Regions from separate parts of the Rhodococcus triatomae genome, predicted to be linked through region 1. Evidence: predicted binding sites of a transcription regulator. Region 1 holds the regulator's gene; each other region holds the start of a gene.
What was found. The regulator LexA, encoded in region 1, represses DNA repair genes until DNA is damaged. The targets are predictions, from matches to a motif close to CGAACANNTGTTCG.
Positions count from the first base shown of each region.

Region 2: the regulator LexA is predicted to act here: its motif matches at 5,158-5,171, upstream of G4H71_RS06210 (alpha-ketoglutarate-dependent dioxygenase AlkB).
Region 3: the regulator LexA is predicted to act here: its motif matches at 4,986-4,999, upstream of ruvC (crossover junction endodeoxyribonuclease RuvC).

Region 1 is NZ_CP048814.1:4,163,225-4,171,151, forward strand. It holds gene G4H71_RS19800 (uracil-xanthine permease family protein) at 1-937, shown strand, start outside; gene G4H71_RS19805 (acyl-CoA dehydrogenase family protein) at 1,017-2,159, shown strand; gene lexA (transcriptional repressor LexA) at 2,269-2,961, opposite strand; gene G4H71_RS19815 (sugar O-acetyltransferase) at 3,149-3,724, shown strand; gene G4H71_RS19820 (hypothetical protein) at 3,886-4,344, shown strand; gene nrdR (transcriptional regulator NrdR) at 4,520-5,008, shown strand; gene hrpA (ATP-dependent RNA helicase HrpA) at 5,018-7,927, opposite strand, start outside.
Region 2 is NZ_CP048814.1:1,316,627-1,324,553, forward strand. It holds gene G4H71_RS06180 (AraC family transcriptional regulator) at 1-297, shown strand, start outside; gene G4H71_RS06185 (VOC family protein) at 354-779, opposite strand; gene G4H71_RS06190 (hypothetical protein) at 895-1,509, shown strand; gene G4H71_RS06195 (PepSY-associated TM helix domain-containing protein) at 1,601-3,037, shown strand; gene G4H71_RS06200 (LysE family translocator) at 3,131-3,760, opposite strand; gene thpD (ectoine hydroxylase) at 4,093-4,986, shown strand; gene G4H71_RS06210 (alpha-ketoglutarate-dependent dioxygenase AlkB) at 5,194-5,823, shown strand; gene G4H71_RS06215 (hypothetical protein) at 5,866-6,411, shown strand; gene G4H71_RS06220 (copper chaperone PCu(A)C) at 6,501-7,016, shown strand; gene G4H71_RS06225 (Dyp-type peroxidase) at 7,006-7,927, shown strand, end outside.
Region 3 is NZ_CP048814.1:4,342,671-4,350,597, reverse strand. It holds gene secF (protein translocase subunit SecF) at 1-240, opposite strand, end outside; gene secD (protein translocase subunit SecD) at 237-2,018, opposite strand; gene yajC (preprotein translocase subunit YajC) at 2,127-2,471, opposite strand; gene ruvB (Holliday junction branch migration DNA helicase RuvB) at 2,656-3,789, opposite strand; gene ruvA (Holliday junction branch migration protein RuvA) at 3,786-4,385, opposite strand; gene ruvC (crossover junction endodeoxyribonuclease RuvC) at 4,405-4,968, opposite strand; gene G4H71_RS20665 (YebC/PmpR family DNA-binding transcriptional regulator) at 5,111-5,863, opposite strand; gene G4H71_RS20660 (GntR family transcriptional regulator) at 6,010-6,378, shown strand; gene G4H71_RS20655 (hypothetical protein) at 6,375-7,337, shown strand; gene pdxT (pyridoxal 5'-phosphate synthase glutaminase subunit PdxT) at 7,384-7,927, opposite strand, start outside.

The DNA.
Region 1 (7,927 bases):
GCTGGCCGTCGGCATCGTCGTGCGGCTGAGCGGCGCCCGCATCATCGACGTGGTGATGCCTCCGGTGGTCACCGGCGCCGTGGTGGCGCTCATCGGCCTCAACCTCGCCCCGGTGGCGGCCGGCTCCTACGAGGCGCAGCCGTTGATCGCGACGGTGACCCTGGCGTCGATCCTGCTGGTCACCGTGCTCGGTCCCGGCCTGATCGGACGGCTCGGCATCCTCGTCGGAGTGGTGGCGGGGTGGGTGTTCGCCACGGTCACGGGCGGCCTCGCCGACGAGCGGGTCGCGGCCCTGCGGGACGCCGCCTGGTTCGGGCTGCCCGAGTTCCGCGGCCCGGCGTTCGAATGGTCGGTCATCGCGTTGACCCTGCCGGTGGTGATCGTGCTGGTCGCGGAGAACGTCGGGCACGTCAAGGCCGTCGCCGCCATGACCGGCAAGTCGCTCGACGACGTCGCCGGAAACGCCCTCGTCGGGGACGGACTGGCCACCACTCTCGCCGGATTGGGCGGGGGCTCGGGCACCACCACCTATGCCGAGAACATCGGCGTCATGGCGGCCACGCGCGTGTATTCCACCGCGGCCTACTGGGTGGCGGCAGCCACCGCGATCGTGCTCGCGTTCTCACCGAAGTTCGGTGCGCTGGTGTTCACCGTGCCCGACGGGGTGATCGGAGGCGCCACGCTGGTGCTCTACGGACTCATCGGCATCCTCGGGGTACGGATCTGGACGGACGCGAAGGTCGACTTCACCGATCCGGTGAACCTCACCGTCGCCGCGGCGGCTCTCGTCGCCGGCGTCGGCGACCTCACCCTCACGATCGGATCCGTCGAGCTCGGGGGCATCGCGTGGGGGTCGGTGGGCATCCTGGTCGCCTACCCGGCGTTGCGAGAACTCGCTGCATGGCGCAACAAGTCTGCTCGCGGTCACGAATCCTGATCGCCTGAGTCATACACCACACCGGCCGCTGGGCTTACCGTCGAGTCAGGTACATCCAGCTATCGAAAGAGGAGTCGGCGTGGAGCGCACCCTGTTCGAACCGGAGCACGAGCTGTTCCGGGAGTCCTACCGCAAGTTTCTGGACCAGCATGTCGCCCCGAACCATGCGAAGTGGGAAGAACAGAACATCGTCGACCGCAGCGTGTGGGTCGAGGCCGGCAAGCAGGGCTTCCTCGGCACCGCGGTCCCCGAGGAGTACGGCGGCGGGGGAGTCGTCGACTTCCGCTACAACGCGATCGTCACCGAGGAGACCACCCGCGGCGGCTACAGCGGGATCGGATTCACGCTCCACAACGACGTGGTCGCCCCGTATCTGCTCGAGCTCGCGAACGAGGAGCAGAAGCAGCGTTGGCTCCCCGGGTTCGCGTCCGGCGAGATCATCACCGCCATCGCGATGACCGAGCCCGGCACCGGTTCCGACCTGCAGGGCATCAAGACCCGCGCGGTGCGGGACGGGGATCACTGGATCCTCAACGGGTCGAAGACGTTCATCACCAACGGCATCAACGCGGACCTGGTGATCGTCGTCGCGCAGACGGATCCCGACAAGGGAGCCCAGGGATTCAGCCTCCTCGTCGTCGAGCGCGGTATGGAGGGCTTCGAGCGGGGCCGCAATCTCGACAAGATCGGGATGAAGGCCCAGGACACGGCCGAACTCAGCTTCACCGACGTGCGGGTGCCCGCGGCCAATCTTCTCGGCCAGGAGGGCATGGGCTTCCTCTACCTGATGAAGAACCTCCCCCAGGAGCGCCTGTCCATCGCCGTCGTCGCGGTGGCCGCGATGGAGACGGTTCTCGAGCAGACGATTCAGTACTGCCGAGACCGCAAGGCATTCGGAAAGTCCATCGGGAAGTTCCAGAACACCCGGTTCGAACTGGCGGGACTGGCCACCGAGACCGAGATCGCACGCGTCTTCGTCGACAAGTCGATCGAGCTGCTCAACGAGGGCAAGCTCACCGTCCAGGAAGCCGCGATGGCCAAGTGGTGGACGACGGAGAAGCAGGTCGAGCTCATCGATCGCTGCCTGCAGCTGCACGGTGGCTACGGCTACATGAAGGAGTACCCCGTCGCGAAGGCGTACATGGACTCGCGAGTGCAGACGATCTACGGGGGCACCACGGAGATCATGAAGGAGATCGTCGGCCGCGGGCTGAATCTCTGACACCGCGCGATCTCCGAACACCGCACGACCGGCAGACGAACGAGGGGCACGGCGACCGCCGTGCCCCTCGTTCGTGTCCGTGCGGCCCGTTGCCGGATGCCGGCCGCCGTCAGATCTTGCGCATCACCGTGACGACCTTGCCGAGAATGGTCGCGTCGTTGCCGGGAATCGGCTCGAAGTGCGGATTGTGCGGCATGAGCCAGACCTGCCTGCCCGAGCGCTTGAAGGTCTTCACGGTGGCTTCACCGTCGATCATGGCGGCCACGATGTCCCCGTTGTCGGCGACGTTCTGCTGCCGCACGACCACCCAGTCGCCGTCGCAGATCGCGGCGTCGATCATCGATTCACCGACGACCCGGAGCAGGAACAGCGAACCCTGCCCGACCAACTCGCGTGGGAGGGGGAAGACATCCTCGATGGACTCCTCGGCGAGAATCGGCCCACCCGCGGCGATCCGACCGAGGACCGGCACGAAGGTCGGTTCGGGGTGGGTGCCGGAGAGATCGGCAGCGGTACCTGCCGCCGGCCGCTGTGGGGCGCGATCGGTGGTGTCGTCGAGGCCACGCACATCGACGGCTCGGGGGCGATTGGGGTCGCGGCGGAGGAATCCCTTGCGTTCGAGCGTCCGGAGCTGGTGCGCCACAGACGAAGTCGAGGTCAATCCGACGGCGTCCCCGATCTCCCTGATGCTCGGCGGATAGCCGCGCTCCTGTACCGACTCACGGATGACTTCGAGGACGCGCCGCTGCCGTTCGGTGAGCGTCGCCGTGGTGGGGCGGCCGCTCGAGCTGTCGTCCTTCATGGTGGAAGCCTCCGTGTCGTCCCTCCCGCCGGCGTGACTCGTGGGAGAGAATAGGATTCGAGTGTCGATATGACATGAATGTAGCCGGATTCCTTCGCAGTATCAAACACTTGTTCGACCGTCGTGTCGCGTGGCGGGGATGCTTCGACGACCCGACCGCGCACCGTCCCGTGGGTACTGTCGGCGCATGGACGAATCTCCGGAACCGCTCTCTCACAAGGCGCGCATGCTGGCCGGCGAGCTCTATCGCGACGACGATGTCGAACTGGTGTCCGAGCGGCGTGCCTGTCGACGCCTCCTCGACGAGTTCAACGGGGCCGCTGCGGACGAGGACGAGCGCAGGCGCGCTGTTCTCGAGCGGCTGCTCGGCGCGCTCGGTGCCGACTCGTGGATCATGCCGCGCTTCGCGTGCGATTACGGCGGCAACATTCGCATCGGAGCGAATACCTTTCTCAACTACGACGCGATCCTGTTGGACTGTGCCCCGATCGTCATCGGTGACGACGTGTCGATCGGGCCGCGCGTGCAACTTCTCACCGCGTTGCACCCGATCGACGATCACGAGGCGCGGCGGACGCGATGGGAGAGTGCGGCACCCGTGACGATCGGGAACAACGTGTGGCTGGGCGCGGGCGTGATCGTCTGTCCGGGCGTGAGCATCGGGGACGACGCCGTGGTGGGTGCCGGAAGCGTCGTGACCAGGGATGTTCCGGACCGGGTGCTCGCGGTGGGGAATCCGTGCCGGACCGTCCGAGCCCTGTGAGGGACCTCATTCCTTCGAACGGGTGAGCGAGGAAATCGCTCGGAATGCGCGACATTGTCGGTCGACCGTGGTAGAAATCGAACATGCGTTCCACGAACGCGTGTTCGATTCGTGAGCGGCCCGAGCGAGAAGGTGCGGACCGCCGGCAGCGGAGGTAAGCCATGAGCAACGCAGTTCTGCAGCGGAGAGAGGCTCTACACCGGAGTGGGACTCGTCCGGCGCGGGCGGGCCGCGACAGGTCTCGCCCCGCCACCGGCCGGGTGCAATACGGGCACGCCAGGTGGGTGTCCGACGCCCCGCACGGGGAAATCGCGGACATCGGGTGGCGCACCTTCTTCGCGGGTGCGGCGGCCACGGCGCTCGTCGTGCTCGGTCTGGTCGGCATCGCGGGTGTGGTGGCGAACCCCGCGGTCCCGGTGGCGCCGGGAGGGCCGGGAACGCCCGCCGGGACGGTGTCGGTCGAGGTGGCGGCCGGAGAGTCGCTGGCGGAGGTGGCGGCGCGGGCGGTGCCCGGCGTCCCGGTCGATCGTGCGGTGCGGCAGATCCGCGATCTCAATGCGTTGCCCGTCGGTGCTCCCGCTCCCGGCGCGGAGTTGCTGGTGCCGGCGCCCAATCGTTGACGTGCGCTGAATGAGACCGGGATCGAAGGGGCAGGTAGGCTCGACGACTGTCAGCCATACCACCTCGAGTGGTCGCGTCGGTTCGGTGCGTCCGCGATGTGAATCAGTCCTCGCCGGTTCGCTCTCGGACGGAGCCGGGGGTTGCGGCCACGACGGCCTCGACGAAGGACAGACGATGCATTGCCCGTACTGCCGACACCCGGATTCGCGCGTGGTCGATTCTCGCGAGGTGGACGACGGGCAGGCAATTCGTCGGCGCCGGTCCTGCCCCGAGTGCGGTCGCCGGTTCAGCACGGTCGAAACCGCGGTGCTGTCGGTCGTCAAGCGCAGCGGAGTCACCGAGCCGTTCAGCCGGGAGAAGGTCAAGCGTGGCGTGCGCCGTGCCTGCCAGGGTCGGCAGGTCGACAACGACGCTCTCGACCTCCTCGCTCAGAAAGTCGAAGATGCCGTGCGCGCATCCGGCTCTGCCGAAATTCCGAGTAACGAAGTGGGTCTGGCGATCCTGGGTCCGCTGCGTGACCTCGACGAAGTGGCCTACCTCCGATTTGCGTCCGTGTACCGGTCGTTCAGCTCCGCCGACGACTTCGAACGTGAAATCGAGGAATTGCGCTCGCACCGAGCCACTCCCGAGGCGACGCCCGAATCCGCCGAAGCGGCCCACTGACGACGCCGTTCAGAGTTTCGCGATCGCGGCCAGCACGCGCTTCTCCGAGATCGGGCCTGCTGTCCCGAGGGACTGTGCGAACAGGCTGACCCGAAGTTCCTCGATCATCCACAGGATGGCGTCGGTCGCCGCGCTCTCCCTGCGTTCCGGTGCGAGCGACGCCGTCGCCTGCTCGAACGCGGCATACACCCGGTCCAGCGCGTCCATCCCCTGTCGGTCGCGTCCGGCGCTGCCCGGCAACGCCTCGAGCCGAGCCACCGCCGCGGCCAGATAGCGCGGCAGGTCCTTCAGGCGTGCCGTGCCGACAGCAGTGACGAATCCGGGAAACAGCAGCGATTCGCGTTGTTCGCGCACATCGTCGACGGCGTCGCCGGACATGCCGCCCAGCAACTGCTGAAGCCGGCGGTCGGTCTCGAGAGCCGGGGCCAGCGCCCGCAGCGCGGCGGCGACTCGCCGGGCGAGATCCGTCCGGGCCGCGGCCACGAGGGGCGCGAACTCCTCGGGTGAACGTACGGGACCGCGGTGCTCGGCGACGATCTCCGCGGCCGCCGCCCGCCTGCAGTCGAGTACCAGGTCGTCGAGACTCCCGTCCGGGCTCTGACCGAGCGCCAGACGCTGCGCGGTGGTCAGCCCGGACGCGACCGTCTTGACGTTCGTCGGGACTTCGAGCAGGAGTAGTTCCCGCAGGCCCGCGCGGGTCGACGCCCGAGCCTGCGCCTCGCCGGCGAGTACCCGCACTGCCACCCCGGCAGGTTCCGGAGCGAGCGCCGGATAGCCGGTGATCTTCTGTCCGGCCACTTCTCGGGTCACCGACGCGGGCAACGTTCCCAGGGTGTCCGCCGTCCAGCGGGTGGCCGGGCCCCGTTCCACCTGCGCCCCGGCCCGCGACACCTCGGCCTGTACTTTCGGCGCCAGGCGCTGCTGGAGAGCGCGGAGGTCTTTGCCGCGGCCCACCTCCGAGCCGGAGTCGTCGGTGGCGACGAACGTCATCCGCAGGTGATCCGGGAGTCCGGCGGGATCGAAATCGCCGGGGTCGATCCGCACACCGCCCAGCCGGGAGAGCTCGCGAGCCATCGCGACGGTCAGCGGCTCCGACCGGGGCGTGACCGCGGCCAAGGCCGCCGCGGCGAAGTCCGGTGCCGGGACGACCTGTCGGCGTTTCGGCTTCGGCAGCGTCTTGACCAGCGCGACCACGAGCTCGCGGCGCACCCCGGGAACGAGCCAGTCGAAGCCGACGGGGCGAACCTCCGCGAGGAGGGCGACGGGAATTCGTGCCGTGACGCCGTCGTCCTCCGTGCCGGGCTCGAACTGGTAGGTGAGCGGGAACTGGATGTCGCCCTGGCGCCACGCATCCGGGTAGTCGTCGGCCCGTACCGTGCCGGCATCGGCATTGACGACCGTCGATGCGGTGAAGGTGAGGAGGTCCGGATCGCGGTGGCGCGCCTTCTTCCACCAGGTGTCGAAGTGCTTCGCGGAGACCGCTTCCGGAGGAATCCGCTCGTCGTAGAACTGGTACAGCGTCTCGTCGTCGACGAGGATGTCCCGTCGGCGCGCGCGATGCTCGAGTTCCTCGACGTCGTCGAGCAGCGCGCGGTTGTCGTGGAAGAACCGGTGCCGGGTCTGCCATTCGCCCTGGACCAGAGCGTGCCGGATGAACAGCTCGCGGGAGGCTTCCGGATCGATCGTCGAGTAGCCGACCGGCCGCTTCACGACGAGGGGAACGCCGTAGAGCGTCACCCGTTCGTACGCCATCGCCGCTTCGCGGCGTGTCGACCAGTGTGGCTCGGAGTACTGCCGCTTGACCAGGTGTGCGCCCAGCTTCTCGGCCCACTCGGGTTCGATCCGCGCCGCCGTGCGGGCCCACAGTCGTGAGGTCTCGACGAGTTCGGCGGCCATCACCCAGCGGGGCGGCTTCCTGGCGAGCGAGGAACCGGGGAACACCGCGAATCGGCTGCCGCGGGCGCCGAGGAAGTCGCGCTTGTCACCCTCACGAACCCCGATGTGCGACAGGAGACCCGCGAGGATCGACTGGTGAACGGCGTCCTCACCGGCCGGACTGTCCGCCGGACTCCAGCCGAGATCGCGAGTGATCTGGCGGAGTTGGCCGTGCAGGTCCTGCCATTCCCGGATCCGCAGCCAGTGCAGGAACTCGGTGCGGCACATCCGACGAAACTGGCTCGAGGACAGTTCCCGTCGCTGTTCGCGCAGGTACTCCCACAGTTTCAGGTAGGCGAGGAAATCGGAGTTCGGGGTGTCGAACCGGGCGTGCTGGGTGTCGGCGGCCTGCTGGTGGTCGGCGGGGCGTTCCCGCACGTCCTGGATGGACATGGCGGCCACGATGACGAGGACTTCGGTGAGCGCGCCGCTGCGGTGCGCCTCGACGAGCATGCGCCCCATCCGTGGGTCGACCGGTATGCGGGCCAGTTCGCGTCCGACCGGCGTGAGCCGGGGTGCGGCGTCCCGCGTCCCGGACTCGACGGCGCCGAGTTCCTCGAGCAGGGACATGCCGTCGCGTACCGCACGCGGGTCCGGCGGTTCGACGAACGGGAACGCGGCGATCTCGCCGAGGCCGAGCGCGGTCATCTGGAGGATGACCGAGGCCAGGTTCGTGCGGAGGATCTCGGGTTCGGTGAACGGAGGGCGGGATTCGAAATCCTCCTCCGAGTAGAGCCGGATGCAGATGCCGTCGGCGACACGGCCGCACCGACCGGCGCGCTGGCGGGCGGAGGCCTGGGAGATCGGCTCGATCGGAAGACGCTGCACCTTGGTGCGCACCGAGTAGCGGGAGATGCGCGCGGTGCCGGGGTCGATGACGTAGCGGATACCGGGAACCGTCAACGACGTCTCCGCGACGTTGGTCGCGAGCACCACGCGCCTGCCTGTGTGGGACGTGAACACCCGGTGCTGTTCGGCGGCGGA
Region 2 (7,927 bases), 1.9 Mb from region 1:
GCGTCGGCGCAGGTCCGGCGCGTTCTCGAGCTCGGGGTGAAGGGCCGTACGTCCACCGCCGAGGAGATCGCGTCCATGCTCTCGATCAGCGTTCCGCACCTGCGGCGACTGCTCCGCCAGGACGGTACGTCACTCAATCAGTTGCGGGAGGAGGTGCTGCGCGACGCCGCGATCGCCGGACTACGCCGTGGCGAGAGCGTCGACGAGTTGTCCGGCAGACTCGGATTCTCGGAACCGAGCGCGTTCCGCCGCGCCTTCAAACGGTGGACGGGCAGCACGCCGAGTACCTACCGCTGACGCAGCGGCACTGCCGACACTGCAGCGGCGTGACACTGCGGGGGTGACACCCACGCTCAGGTGACGCAGAACTCGTTGCCCTCCGGATCGGCCATCGTGACCCATTCGAACGGGCCCTGGCTGTCCCGGTACAGCACCGAGGCACCGGCCTGCTCCAGCGTGCGCGCCACCTCCTCGCGCCGATCCCCCGCTCGGATGTCGAGGTGCATGCGGTTCTTCACCGTCTTGCCCTCCGGCACCAGCTGGAACAGGACGCGGGGCCGGCCGGGGTGCACCGGATCCGAGATGGCGGCACCGACCTTCCACACCAGCACGCCGTCGAACACCGTCGTGTCGGACTCCTGCGCCCGACCCGCCTCGACCAGACCGCGGATGAAGTCCTCGTTGCTGGGCTCGACTTCCCACTCCAGCGCCCGTGCCCACCATTTCGCCTGCGTATGGGGGTCTGCCGCGTCGACCGTGACCTGAAATTCGTATCCCATGCACCGACGCTACCGCCGGCCCCCGACAGCCCTCCCCCTTCTCCCGCAACACCCCCACCTCCTCCGGATGCTGCTCGGTGCGGCGCCCGGGCAGGGGGCCGGTACTGTGTGCCGGGTGAAACGGAGCTCGGTGGGCACCGCGCGCCCCTCGGGCACGGCGCGGTCGCACGCCTCCGGCACGGCGCAGTCGCGCGCCTCCGGCACGGCACCGCTGCGTGGTGGCCTCGTCGGCTCCGTGTCCGGCGCGTTGAGCATCGCCGCCCACGGCATCGGCGGTGGGCACGCCGCCGCCATGTCCACGAACTCGCTGGCCCTGCTGGTCGCCGCGTGCGGCGCCGTCGGTGCGATCGCCGGGTCGGCGCGCACCGGGCACCGGCTCCTGCACATGGCAGCCCTGCTTCTCGCCGGTCAAGGTGCCGGCCACGTCAGTCTGTCGCTCACCTCGGGGCACGATCCACTGTCCTCCCTCACTCCCGCAATGACGACCGCGCACGTGCTGGCCGCCGTCGTCGCAGCGGCCGCGATCGCGGCCGCCGAACGTGGTGGACGACGCGCCCTCGCCCGCCTGCGCCGGCTCCGCCCGGCCCTCCTCGTCGTCGCCTCACCGGACGAGACACCGCGCTCCGCTCCGGATTTCACCTACCACCCGCGTGTCGTCCTCCGGCTGCTCGCCGGCTCGGGCGCCGGAACCCGGGGCCCACCCTCGCGTCTGGCCCTCGCCCTCACGTAGCGACGCGGACGACGCGCCGCTGCGTCGTCCTCTCCTGTGCCCACCTCACGGTGTGCAGAGGCATTCCCTCGTGAGCAGAATCGAGATCCCCATGTCCCAGACTGCGCTCGACCGCGCACTTCCCCCGGAAGATGCCGATCCTCCCCGCCCCGAACCGGCTCGCCTGCGGCCGCTCGCGCTGCGGTTGCACTTCTACGCCGGCCTGCTCGTCGCCCCGTTCCTGCTGATCGCGACGATCAGCGGCGGCCTGTACGCCGTCGCCCCCACTCTCGAGCAGTTCGTCTACCGCGATCTGCTCACCACCGCGCACACCGGAAGCGCCCTACCGGTTTCCGACCAGATCACCGCCGCCGAGCAGGCGAGGCCCGACCTCGGCGTCGTCGGTGTGCGCCCTGCACCCGAACCCGGAGACACCACCCGCGTGCTCTTCGCCGATCCGGCTCTCGGCGAGTCCGAGAAGCGCGCCGTGTTCGTCGACCCGTCGACCGCGGAGGTACTCGGTGAATCCACCGTGTACGGCAGCAGCAGCGCACTGCCGATGCGGACGTGGATCAGCCAGTTGCACCGCAACCTGCACCTGGGCGAGCCGGGCCGGATCTACAGCGAACTCGCCGCGTCCTGGTTGTGGGTGATCGCCCTCGGCGGCCTGTACCTGTGGGTCGGGCGGTACCTGCGGACGCGGGCACGCAATCCCGAACGTGCCCACCTGCTGACGCCGGATCGCGGTGCCACCGGGCGTCGGCGCACTCTCGGCTGGCACGGCGCGGTCGGCGCATGGATCGCGGTGGGGCTGGTGTTCCTCTCCGCCACCGGCCTGACCTGGTCGAAGTATGCAGGCGACAACATCGGCGAGGTCCGCCAGTCACTGAACTGGACCACCCCGTCCGTCTCGACTGTGCTCGGGGACGCGCCGGCGGATCACGGCAGCGGCGGCGGCCACGACGGCCACGGCACCGCGGCGCCCGTCACGGCCGACGTCGATCCCGCTGCCGTCGACCGGGTACTCGATGCCGGCCGGGCGGAGGGCCTTCGTTCCGCCGTGGAGGTCACGTTCCCGGCGACGTCGGAGGCGGCCTTCGTCGTGTCCGAGGTGCGGCAGCCGTGGGTGTTCTCCAACGACTCGGTGGCGGTGGACGGGGCAACCGGCGAGGTCACGGACGTCTCACGATTCGCGCAGTGGCCCTTCGCGGCCCAGTTGACGTCCTGGGCGATCCAGCTGCACATGGGCTTGCTGTTCGGCCTGGTCAGTCAACTCGCTCTCCTGGCCCTGGCGGTGGCGCTCGGCACGGTCGTCGTGCGCGGCTACGTGCTGTGGTGGCGCCGCCGACCGACCCGGACCGGGTCCCGTCCGTTCGGCTCGCCGCCGCGGCGCGGCACACTCCGGCGGCTGCATCCCGCCGCGCTCGTGTCCGCGGCCGTCGTTGCGGCCTTGGTCGGCTGGTTCGTGCCGCTCCTGGGTATCAGCCTCGCGGCCTTCCTGGTGATCGACACGGTGATCGGCGTCCTCCGCCGCCCCCGCACCCCTTAGCTCCCGATCCCGCCCGCTCCCCCTCTGGGTGAAGGGACCATTCGACCGATCTGACGGGTCGAATGGTCCTTTCACCCAGGGAGAGTGGGGGGATCACACCGGGCGGGATCGGTCCAGTGCAAGCCACACCGACATACCGCCCAGAGCCGATCCCGTCGTCCAACGCGCCGCCCGACCCGAACCCCCGCCGACGACACGGGAGAGCGAGCCGGCAGCGAGGACGACGATCGCGTTGACCGTCAGCGCCACCACGATCTGGATGCCGCCGAGCAGCAGGCTCTGCACCCACACCGCCCCGGAATCCGGTGTCACGAACTGCGGGATCAGGGCGACGTACATGAGCGCGATCTTCGGGTTCGCGAGGTTCGTCGCCAGGCCCATCGCGAACAACCTGCGATCGGACTCGCCGCCGGGAGCCGGCGTGAGAGTCGACGCCGATCCCCCACGGAACGTCCGCCACGCCAGCCACGCGAGGTAGGCGACGCCGGCCGTCTTCACCGCCGTGTACAGCTGCGGTACCGCCGCGAACACGGCCGAGACACCGAGGGTGGCAGCCAACAGATAGCACGCGAAGCCCGCCGCGACCCCGGCCAACGACACGAGGCCGGCCCGGCGCCCGTGTGCCAGGCTCCGTGAGATCAGATAGATCATGTTCGGCCCCGGGGTGAGCACCATTCCCAGAGCGATCACCGCCACCGCGGACACCGCCGTCACTTCCACCATTGCCCCACCGTCACAGCACATCCGGCGTTCGTCGCGGTCCAGTTGCGCACGGCTGGACGGACCCGGTCCTCGCGCGGCGGGCGCACCCACGCACGCTCGGCTACGATCTGCGAACCGTCGTGCCCGGACAGCGCCGTGGGGCCCACTTCTCTCCGCCAGGGGGAAACATGTTCGACACGCGCACCGTCCACGTCCCCGCTGGTCCCCCGCTCGGACCCGGAGAGCCCGCCGCATCGAGCCCGTCGAAGGGTTTGCATTCGGGGACGACCAGTGAGAACGTCGAAGTACGTACACGTCGTCGAGTCCGAAAGGGTGAAACACGAGATATGCGTATGACGGCCGTAGCCGACAACTACCCGACCAGGGGCCGCTCCGAATGCACCAGCACGATCCGACGGGATCCCACCGTCTGGGGCGATGCCAGGAACGGGCCACTGAACAAGGACGAGGTTGCCGCCTACGAGCGCAACGGGTTCCATTCCGTGGAGACCATCGTCCCCCCACACGACGTCTTCCGTCTGGTCGACGAGATGCACAGGCTCGCAGGGGCCGACGAACTCCGTGGTGACGACAGGGTCGTCCGCGAGAACGGTACCGGTGACGTCCGTTCCGTGTTCGACGTCCACCAGCTCAGCCCGGTCGTGGACGAGATCGTGCGTCGGCCCGAGGTGGTCGGAATGGCCCGCCAGGTGCTGGGATCCGACGTCTACATCCATCAGTCCCGGCTCAACTACAAGCCCGGTTTCAGCGGTGGCCCCTTCTACTGGCACTCCGATTTCGAGACCTGGCACGCCGAGGACGGGATGCCCACCCCACGGGCCGCGAGCATCTCGATAGCGCTCACCGAAAACTACGGCTACAACGGCGGATTGATGATCATGCCGGGCTCGCACAAGGCGTGGGTGTCGTGCCCGGGCGAGACGCCGGAGAACTACTACAAGGAATCGCTCGTCGTGGACGTACCGCCCACGGGCTCACCGGACCACGCGATGCTCACCCGGATGGCGAACGAATACGGCATCGAGACGATGACCGGGCATGCGGGCTCGGCAACCCTGTTCGACTCCAACTGCATGCACGGATCGAACGGCAACATCACCCCGTTCTCCCGCTCGAACCTGTTCATCGTGTTCAACAGCGTGGAGAACACCCTCCAGGAGCCGTTCGCGGCACCGGCGCCGCGTCCGTCCTACCTCGGCAGCCGCGATTTCACGCCCGTGAACTGAACGATCACACCTGAACCGAACCATCACGCCGGATCACCGAACACCCGGCCCCGGTGGAGCATCGGCGTCGTCCCCGCCTCACGGCGAGGGCGGCGCCGATGCTCGTCTCCCCGCGGGGACGATCGTGCCGGGGGCGGCCACCGGGACGGCATGCCGACTGCAGGAATAGTGCGAACACACGTTCGATGATCGCGTATCCTGGAGGTCGTGAACGGATTGCAGGCCTCCCTGTTCGACGATGCGGCGTACGGCACGACGCTGGGTCGGCTCGGCCCCACGGTGCGACGCCGGGCGCTCACGGCGGGCGCCTGGGTGGACGTGCGCCCGGGTTGGCTCACGGGATCCGATGCACTGTTCGATCGGCTCGCCGGCGAGGTGCCGTGGCAATCCGAACGCCGCCGGATGTACGACCGGGTGGTGGACGTGCCCCGGCTGGTCTGCTTCTACCCCGAGGGCGCGGAGCTTCCGGACTCGGTACTGGAGGCGACACGTGAGGCGCTGAGCAGCCACTATCGCCACGAACTCGGCGAGAACTTCGCGACGGCCGGGCTCTGCTGGTACCGGGACGGGCAGGACAGCGTCGCCTGGCACGGCGACGACACCGGGCGCAGTCGCACGGAGGACACGATGGTGGCGATCCTCTCGCTCGGGGCGGCGCGCCCGCTGCTGCTGCGACCGAAGGGCGGCGGCCCGTCGATCCGGTACACCGTCGGCCACGGCGATCTCCTGGTGATGGGAGGCTCCTGCCAGCGCACCTGGGAGCACGCCGTCCCGAAGACCACCAGGCCGGTCGGCCCACGGATCAGCGTGCAGTTCCGCACGCGCGGGGTGCGCTGACCCGGGATCTACTATCGCAAGTAGTAGTTGTAGGGTGACGCCATGGGCTCACGGCAGTCGGGCATCGCGCAGAGGCGCGCGGCTGTCGGCCGTCTCCGGGGCGCCGCGGTCGCGGCGTTCTCCGGCCTGGTGAGTATCGCCGCGCACACCGCGGCCGGTGGGTCCGCTCCGGACGAGTCCTCGATCGTGTTGCTCGTCGCCGCCTGCGCCGCGTTCGGCGCGATGCTCTCGGTGGTGCGCACGGACTCCGATGCCCTACTCCTCGTCCCGGCACTGGCCGGTGGACAGTTCCTCGGACACGGCGTGCTCACGCTGAGTGCCGGACACGCCCACGGGGCGACCGCGACGTTCACCCCGGCGATGCTGTCCGCACACGCCGCCGCCACGCTCGTCTGTGCCGTCGCGATCGGTGCTGCGTCGCACACGCTGGGTGTGCGCCGATTCCGGCGCCTGCTCCCCACCCGTTTCCTGCCCGCGGTGGATACGTGCTCGGCCATCGCGCCGACGACACCGGCCCACCGGCGACTCACTCACTGGCTACTGGTCCGCACCACCGGCGGGACCCGTGCCCCGCCCGTCCTCGCCTGAACAGACCTACTCCCCCGGCTCACCGGCACTCCGGTGAGTTCTGTTCCCGCTGCCGTGAATTCGGCAGCGGTACGACGAAGGACCATGTGATGACCTCCAAGTACTTCCGCACGTCCGCCCTGGGCGTCGCGATCCTCGCCGGTGTCGCCCTCGCCGGATGCGGCACCGACTCCGACCCCCAGGAGAACACCGCACGCGCTGCCGACGCGATCACGGTCGCGGCCCCCTGGGTCAAGGCCGCCGAAACCGGGATGACCGGCGCATTCGCAGATTTCACCAATACCGGTGACCGGGACATCCGCATCGTGGCCGTCGACAGCCCGGCCTCTGCTCGCGGTGAGTTGCACGAGATGGCCACCGGCGACGCAGGCACACCGGTGATGCGGGAAGTCGAAGACGGCTTCCTCGTACCCACCGGCGACACCCGGTCCCTCGAGCCCGGTGCCGACCACATCATGCTCATGGAACTGACGGCTCCCCTGATCGCCGGTTCGGACACCGACATCACGGTGACGTTCGACGACGGCTCCTCGACCACCTTCTCCGCCCAGGTGCGCGACTTCGCGGGCAATCGGGAGGAGTACGCACCAGGTCATGGGAACTGACGGCGTGCCGGCACGTACCGGATTCAGCAGAAGGACGATTCTCGGAGGTGGTGCCGTCGCACTCGGTGCGGCCGGCCTCGGCTGGGGCACCGCGACCGCGACGAATCACGGCACGGACGGGCCGGCGGGTTCGCAGACCGAGCCGTTCCACGGCATCCACCAGGCGGGGATCGCCACGGCACCACAGGCATACGCCGCGTTCGTGGGCCTCGACCTCGCCGAGGGTGCGGACCGCGAGCGCGTCACCGGGATCATGAAGGTGTGGACCGAGGACGCCGTTCGGCTGACCCGCGGCAGCCCGGCGCTCACCGACACCGAACCTGAACTCGCCCGTCTCCCGGCCCGGCTCACGGTCACGGTCGGGTTCGGGCCGGGGGTGTTCGACGCCGTCGGACGGCGGGATCGGGCGCCGGAGTGGTTGCGGCCGCTGCCGGCCTATCCGACGATCGACCGGCTCGACCCCGCCTGGGGACAGACCGATCTGTTGGTGCAGATCTGCTCGGACGATCCGGTCACGGTCGCCCACGCCCTGCGGGAGTTGGTGAAGAACGTACGCACCCTGGTCCATGTGCGCTGGGTGCAGCGCGGGTTCCGCCGCGCTCGCGGCACCGAGAACCCGGGACACACCATGCGTAATCTCATGGGACAGGTCGACGGCACCGAGAATTTGCGCCCCGACGGCGATTTCGATCGGCTCGTCTGGGACGACGGCGCAGCGCACCCCTGGCTCGCCGGGGGCACATCCCTGGTGCTGCGTCGGATCCGGATGGAACTGGACACGTGGGACGAACTCGACCGTCCGGGAAGAGAACTCACGATGGGCCGCAACCTCGCCAACGGGGCGCCGCTCACCGGAACCGACGAGTTCGACACCCCGGACCTGACGGCGAGGGATCAGTTCGGGATCCCGG
Region 3 (7,927 bases), 180 kb from region 1:
CTCGACCTGCGCGGTCTCCACCCCGTCACCGACCGGGAACTGGACCCGCGAGCCTCCCTCGAAATCGATTCCGAGGGTGAAGCCGCGAATGGCGATTCCCGCGAGGGACACCAGCACGATGGCGGCCGTCAGCAGATAGTAGAAGCGACGGCGCCCGACGACCTCGAAGGCGCCGGTGCCGGTGTAGAGGCGGGAGAGGAACCCGCGCTGCCCTGCTTCGGTGGTGGACGATGCGCTCATGCTCGGGTCTCCTTCGACGCCGCGACGGCAGCGGCCTTCTTGCGTTCACGCGCGATCTGTTGCACGGCCCCGAGCCCGTTGACCGACGGCTTGGCCCAGAACGCGGATTTCGACGCCAGGTACACCAGCGGCCACGTCACCAGGAACACGACGACGACGTCGAGGATGGTGGTCAATCCCAGGGTGAACGCGAATCCACGCACCTGTCCGACCGCGAGCATGTACAACACCGCGGCGGAGATGAAGCTCACCGCGTTACCGGACAGGATCGTCCGCTTCGCCCGGGCCCAACCACGAGGCACCGCGGAGCGGAAACTGCGCCCCTCCCGCATCTCGTCCTTGATCCGCTCGAAGAACACGACGAACGAGTCCGCCGTCATGCCGATACCGATGATGAGACCGGCGATTCCGGCCAGGTCCAGGGTGAAGTTGATGTAGCGGCCGAGGAGCACCATGATCGCGTACACCGCGACACCGGAGGCCACCAGCGAGAACGCGGTGAGTATGCCGAGCAGCCGGTAATACAGGAGGCAGTACAGCAACACGAGGACCAGCCCGACAGCGCCGGCGAGCAACCCCGCCTCGAGCGAGGCCAGGCCGAGCGTCGCGGACACCGTCTCGGCTTCGGACGCTGCGAACGAGAGCGGAAGCGAGCCGTACTTGAGCGTGTTCGCGAGTTCGCGCGCACCGTCGGCACTGAACTGACCGGTGATCGACGTGGAGCTACCGGCCGGGGTCGCACCCTGGATGACCGGGGCACTGACCACCTTGGAGTCGAGCGTGAAGGCAGCCTGCCTGCCGATGTTGGCGGAGGTGAACTGTGCCCACGTGTTGCTGCCACCGGACTCGAACGACAGGCTCACCTCGTGCCGGGACTGCTGGGAGTTGAATCCGGAGGTCGCATCGGCGATCTCCTGGCCGTCGATGATCGCCGGCTCCAGCAGGTAGACGAACTGGTTGTCGGTCGAGCAGGCGACCAGCGGCAGTTCCGGGTCGTCGTTGCCGCGCAGCGGGTCGGCCACCGAGCAGTCCATCGTCGCCATCGCCTGCTGCTGGACGGCGGGATCGGTGCTCTGCCGGAGCGCACGGGCCTCGGCGATCTCGTCCGCGGCGTCCGCGGGCAACCCCTCCGTCACTGGTGCCGACCCCCCCGGCTGTGCCGGATCGGTCGGTGAGGCCGGATCGGTCGGTGAGGCCGGATCGGTCGGTGAGGCCGGATCGGTGGGATCCTGCGCCGGGAACGGCCGACTCTGCGGCTCCGGTGCAGGAGCCTGCTCGCCCGGGTCGGTGCCCTCGGGATCGGTGCCCTCCGGCGTGCCCGGAACATCCGTCGCGGGCGCCTCACCCGGGGTGTCGGAGGCGCCGACCCCGTTCTCGGTGGGCGCGCCGGGAACCGGTGCCGGTTGCGAGGTGGCCACCGGGCGGATGTAGAGGCGCGCCGTCTGCCCCAGGGAACGAGCCTGGGAACTGTCGTCACCCGGCACCGTGATCACCAGGTTGTCGCCGTCGATGACGACTTCCGAGCCGGACACGCCGAGCCCGTTCACGCGCGTCTCGATGATCGCCTGGGCCTGGCGCAGGCTGTCCTGCGACGGGGTGCTGCCGTCCGGGGTCCGTGCCGTGAGAGTGACTCGCGTCCCTCCCTGCAGGTCGATGCCCAACTTCGGTTCCGGTGACTTGTCACCGGTGAAGAACACCAGGGCATACAGCGCCGCCACGATGACCGCGAACACGGTCATCGCGCGGACTGGATGCACCGAACCGTTGGAAGGTGCCACGATCGTTCAGTCTCCTCAGTACGTGCAGCTCGACATGCGTGTACCCCGATCCGTGGACGCTCGCCGGGCGGCGCTCACCGGGCGCCCCGGATCGGAGGTGGACAGCGTCTAGTTCTTGTCCGGGCTCGGCCGCGAATCCTCGGCCTGCTCCTGGGCACTCACCTCGGAGCCGTCGAGTTCCTCGTACTCCTCGTCGTCGATGTCGACGACGACCTCGCGGATCACCAGGCGCGACCAGGTCGTGATGACACCCGGAGCGATCCGCAGGTCCACGGTGTCGTCCTCGAGTTCCTCGATGATGCCGTAGAGGCCGGCAGTCGTGACGACGCGATCACCGATCTGCAGCGAATCCTGGAGAGCGGCGGTCTTCGCCATCTCCTTCTTCTGCCTGCGGATACCGAGGAACATCGGAACCAGGAGCGCGAGAATCAGAAGGGGAAAGAGAAGGTCCATCAGGTAGTCGTCCTCGAGAGTTCGTTGCAGCGGTCGCATGCAGGTTTCACAGGAGCACCGGCCCCGGATGGACCCGCGCAATACACCAGTGTGCCATTAGACAGGCGAAAGCCCGTCAGCTCGTCACCTCGAACGGCCACCGGAGCCCTTCGGAAGCGCGTGTCGGAGCACTCCGACACGGACGTCAGGGGTCTCCCGTCCGCTCGTCGAGCTCGCCCGGATCGAACAGCGACGGCTCGTGCGCACGCACCTCGATGCCCCCCGTCGCCTCCGGCGGAGCGGTGAGACCGAGCTGGCGCCACGCCGCCGCGGTGGCCACCCGACCGCGCGGTGTGCGGGCGACCAGGCCGGCACGCACCAGGAACGGCTCGCACACCTCCTCCACGGTCGATGTCTCCTCCCCGACCGCGACGGCGAGCGTGGACACGCCTACCGGTCCCCCGCCGAAACTGCGGACCAAGGCTCCGAGAACGGCGCGGTCGAGCCGGTCGAGCCCGAGCTCGTCCACGTCGTATACGGCGAGCGCCGCACGGGAGACCTCCCGGGTGACGACTCCGTCCGCCCGGACTTCGGCGTAGTCGCGGACCCGTCGCAGTAGCCGGTTGGCGATGCGCGGCGTTCCGCGCGAACGGCGCGCGATCTCCTCCCCCGCCGACGGGTCGAGATCGATCCCGAGGATGCCCGCCGAACGCGCGAGGATCCGCTGGAGTTCGGCGGGCTCGTAGAAGTCCATGTGTGCCGTGAAACCGAACCGGTCGCGCAGCGGCCCGGTGAGCGACCCCGACCGTGTCGTGGCACCCACCAGAGTGAACGGGGCCACCTCGAGGGGAATGGAGGTCGCGCCCGGCCCCTTCCCGACGACGACGTCGACCCGGAAATCCTCCATCGCGAGATACAGCATCTCCTCCGCGGGCCGGGCGATGCGATGGATCTCGTCGATGAACAACACGTCGCCCTCGACGAGGTTGCTGAGCATCGCGGCGAGATCCCCGGCGCGTTCGAGCGCCGGACCCGACGTCAGCCGCAGCGAGGATCCCAGTTCGGTCGCGATGATCATGGCCATGCTGGTCTTGCCGAGACCGGGCGGGCCGGACAACAGAATGTGGTCGGGGGTGCCGCCGCGCAGCCGGGCTCCGGTCAGGACCAGTTGCAGTTGCTCGCGTACCCGCGGCTGACCGATGAAGTCCTCGAGACTCTTCGGGCGCAAGCCCGCTTCCACGTCGCCGTCGCCGGGGAGAACCTCCGCCGTCACCGGCGACGAGTCCTCGGCGAATTCTCCGGGAGGCAGGTCGCGTGGATCGACGGGGTCGGGGGTCATCGCGTCTTACCCAGCAGCGCCAGCGCCGCACGCAGAGCCGTCGACGTCGGCGCGTCCGGTGCCTCGGCGAGGACGGAATCGGTGGCCTGTTCGGCCGCCTTCGCGGCGAACCCCAGGCCGGTGAGCGCCTCGACGATCTGCTCACGCACCGTCGAGGACGCGCCGGCCGCCGTCGCCACACCGGCCGCCGACGGGACGGCGGAGACCTTGTCCCGCAACTCCACGACGAGTCGCTCCGCTCCCCGCTTGCCGATACCCGGCACCCGGGTGAGCGCGGCGAGGTCGCCCTCCGACAGCGCACGGCGCAGCGCCTCCGGCTCGAGCACGGACAGCACCGCCATCGCGAGCCGTGGCCCCACCCCCGACACGGTCTGCAGCAACCCGAACAGTTCACGGGACTCGGCGTCGGCGAAGCCGTAGAGCGTCATCGAGTCCTCCCGCACGATCATCGCGGTGACGAGCCGGGTCTCGTTGCCCCGGGACAGCGTGCCCAGCGTCGCCGGCGTGGCGTTGATCCGATAGCCGACACCTGCGGACTCGACGATCACATGGTCGAGGGCGATGTCGAGCACCTCTCCGCGGACGGAGGCGATCATCGGTGAACCTGCCTTCTCTTCATCTCGACTTCTTCAACTCGGCCAGCCGGGCCTGGTAGCGGCGCTTCTGCTCTGCCGCCGCCGCCTCGGCGCGAGCCATCCGCTCGATCATCGGAGCACGCCAACAATGGCAGATCGCCAGGGCCAGCGCATCGGCCGCGTCGGCCGGTTTCGGTGCCGCGTCCAGCCGCAGGATCCGGGTGACCATCGCGGTCACCTGGGCCTTGTCCGCCGAGCCGCTGCCGGTGACAGCCGCCTTGACCTCGCTGGGGGTGTGGAAGCAGACGGGGATACCGCGCCGCGCGGCGGCGAGGGCCACCACCCCGCCGGCCTGGGCAGTGCCCATCGCGGTACGGACGTTGTGCTGCGCGAACACCCGCTCGATCGCCACCACGGTGGGCCGGTGCAGGTCCATCCAGGACTCTGCAGCCTCGGAGATCCGGAGCAGGCGCACCGACAGGTCGAGGTCGGCCGGGGTCCGCACCACGTCGACGGCGATCGGCTGTACGGCCCGGCCGCGGCCGCTGTCGACGACCCCGAGCCCGCACCGGGTCAACCCCGGATCGACTCCCAGTACACGCACGCCACCACACCTTCCGCCGAACAGTTGTTCGACAGCCTAGTGTGCGGCGAGCGCGTGTGGAACGACCGACACGCGCGGCCCACCGCGCACCCGACCTCAGTCGGCGCGGTGGCGAGCCCACCCGGTCGTCCGAAGCCTCCGGTCAGTCGTCGAGTTCGGCGAGGACCTCGTCGGAGATGTCGACGTTGGTGTAGACGTTCTGTACGTCGTCGGAGTCCTCGAGGGCATCCACGAGCTTGAACACCTTGCGGGCGCCGTCGGCGTCCACCGCGACCTCCACCGAGGCACGGAAGTCCGCGTCGGCCGAGTCGTAGTCGATGCCCGCCTCCTGGAGCGCGCTGCGGACCGCCACCAGATCGGTGGGCTCGCTGACGATCTCGAAGGTGTCGCCGAGATCGGTGACCTCCTCCGCACCCGCGTCCAGCACGGCCACGAGGATGTCGTCCTCGGTCTGACCGTTCTTCTCGAGCGTCACGACACCCTTGCGTGTGAACAGGTAGGACACCGAACCCGGGTCGGCCATGTTGCCGCCGTTGCGGGTCATCGCGGTGCGCACCTCTCCGGCGGCACGATTGCGGTTGTCGGTGAGGCACTCGATGAGCACGGCGACACCGTTGGGGCCGTACCCCTCGTACATGATCGTCTGCCAGTCGGCGCCGCCCGCCTCCTCACCGCCGCCGCGCTTGCGCGCGCGCTCGATGTTGTCGTTGGGGACGGAGCTCTTCTTGGCCTTCTGGATCGCGTCGTACAGCGTCGGGTTTCCCGCCGGATCGCCGCCACCGGTCCGGGCCGCCACCTCGATGTTCTTGATCAGCTTCGCGAACATCTTGCCGCGCTTGGCGTCGACGACCGCCTTCTTGTGCTTGGTGGTGGCCCATTTGGAGTGGCCGCTCATGCGATTCAAGCCCCTTTCCTGCTGCCCTGCGGCATGCCGGGTTCTGCGATTTCAGCTGCACCGATGGTACCGCCCGTGCCATCGGTCACCGCTCGCCCTGGACACGGGGTTCCACATTTTTCCTATTGTTCGCATACAATGCGAACATGTTGCTGAGGGTCGACCACGGTTCGGGAACGCCGCTCTCCGATCAGATCGCGGCCGGAATCCGTGGCGCGTTCCTGCGCAGAGAGATCGGCCCCGGTGACCGCCTGCCCGCGGCCAGGGCACTCGCCCAGTCGATCGACGTGAACCTGCACACCGTGTTGCGTGCGTATGCGGCGCTGCGGGACGAGGGCCTGATCGACCTGCGCCGCGGCCGCGGTGCCGTCGTCCGCCCGGACAGCGCACCGCAGCACACCCGCGCCGTCGAAGCGGCGCGGACGTTCGTGGCCGAGGCACGCCGACTCGGACTCGACACCGACCAGATGCTCGACCTCGTCCGCCGGACCACAGAGGAGAACACTCGACCATGACGTCATCGACCCGCCCCGGCCCCGCGCCGAACCGCGTTCGCCTCGTCGCCGCGGGCCTGGCGACCGCCGCGCCGCTCCTGGCGCTGCTCGCTGCCCGCGCGGCCTGGGGCGATTCCGTCCCCGGCACCGTCGCCACCCACTGGTCCGGAGTCGAGCCGGACGGATTCACGTCGGGCGCCACGTTCTTCGTGATCACTCTCGCCGCCTGCCTGCTGAGCACCGCCGTCGCCGCCCTGGTCGTCGTGCGGGCGAGCTCGGCCGGCCACGACGCCGACGCCGCGCTGTGGCTTCCCGGCACCGCACTGGTGTCCTGGGTCGCGGCGAGCACCTGCATCACGTCCGTGGCGTTGACCATGCGGGCCGGCAGACCCGAGGACGCCCACCTGAGCTGGTGGATCCTGATCCCCCTCCTGGGCGTGCCCTGGGCGATCGGGACATTCCTCCTGACGCCCCGCGGACCTGCCACCAGCTACGGCCCGGCGCCGCAGCTCGACACCCCGATCGCCCCGGGCGAGACCGCCGTATGGATCAGTCACGCGCGCGGGCGATGGGCCGGCGCACTGGTCGTCGCGATGGTCGTGACGGCACTGGTGACGGCGTTCCTCGGTAGGCCGTGGATGGTCGTCCTGTTCGCGGTACTCGCAATCCTCGCCGCCGCCTTCGCGTCGATCACGGTGCACGTGGATCGCCGAGGACTGTGGCTCTCCTCGTGGGGACTGCGCTGGCGCACGATCCGGCTCGACGACATCGACAGCGCGGAGGTCGCGCATCTGCGCCCGGTGGAATGGGGTGGGTACGGCTACCGGCTCAGCCCGCGGGGCACCGCGGTGATCGTCCGCGGTGGAGACGGCCTCGCTCTGCGACGTCGCGGAGGCGGCGTGTTCGCCGTCTCGGTCGATGATCCGGGAACCGGTGCCGCCCTGCTCAATTCGCTGGTGGCCGCGGAGCGGAACGCGTGAGGGGCCGGTAGGCGCGCCCGACCGGCGGCAGCGTTCCCGGACGAGGTCAGCGTTCCCGGACGAGGTCGACGAACAACTCGTGGACGCGGCGGTCACCGGTGACCTCGGGGTGGAAGGACGTGGCGACGACCGCCCCCTGCCGCACCGCGACGATGCGCCCGTCGGCCGCTCCCCCGCTCTCCGGGACGCGCGCCAGCACCTCGACCCCGTCGCCGACCCGCTCCACCCAAGGTGCCCGGATGAACACCGCACGTACGGGATCTCCGGCCACCCCCGCGAAGTCCAGATCGGCCTCGAACGAGTCGACCTGACGTCCGAACGCGTTGCGGCGCACGGTCATGTCGATGGCATCGAGATGCTGCGCATCGGGCCGGGTGTCGAGGATCTCGCTCGCGAGCAGGATCATGCCCGCGCAGGACCCGTAGGCCGGCATCCCCTCGGCCAGTCGGGTCCGCAGCGGCTCGACGAGGTCGAAGATCTTCAGCAGTCTGCTCATCGTGGTCGATTCACCACCGGGCAGCACCAAGCCGTCGACCTTCCCGAGTTCCTCGGGCCTGCGCACGCCGATCGCATCGGCACCGGAATCCTGG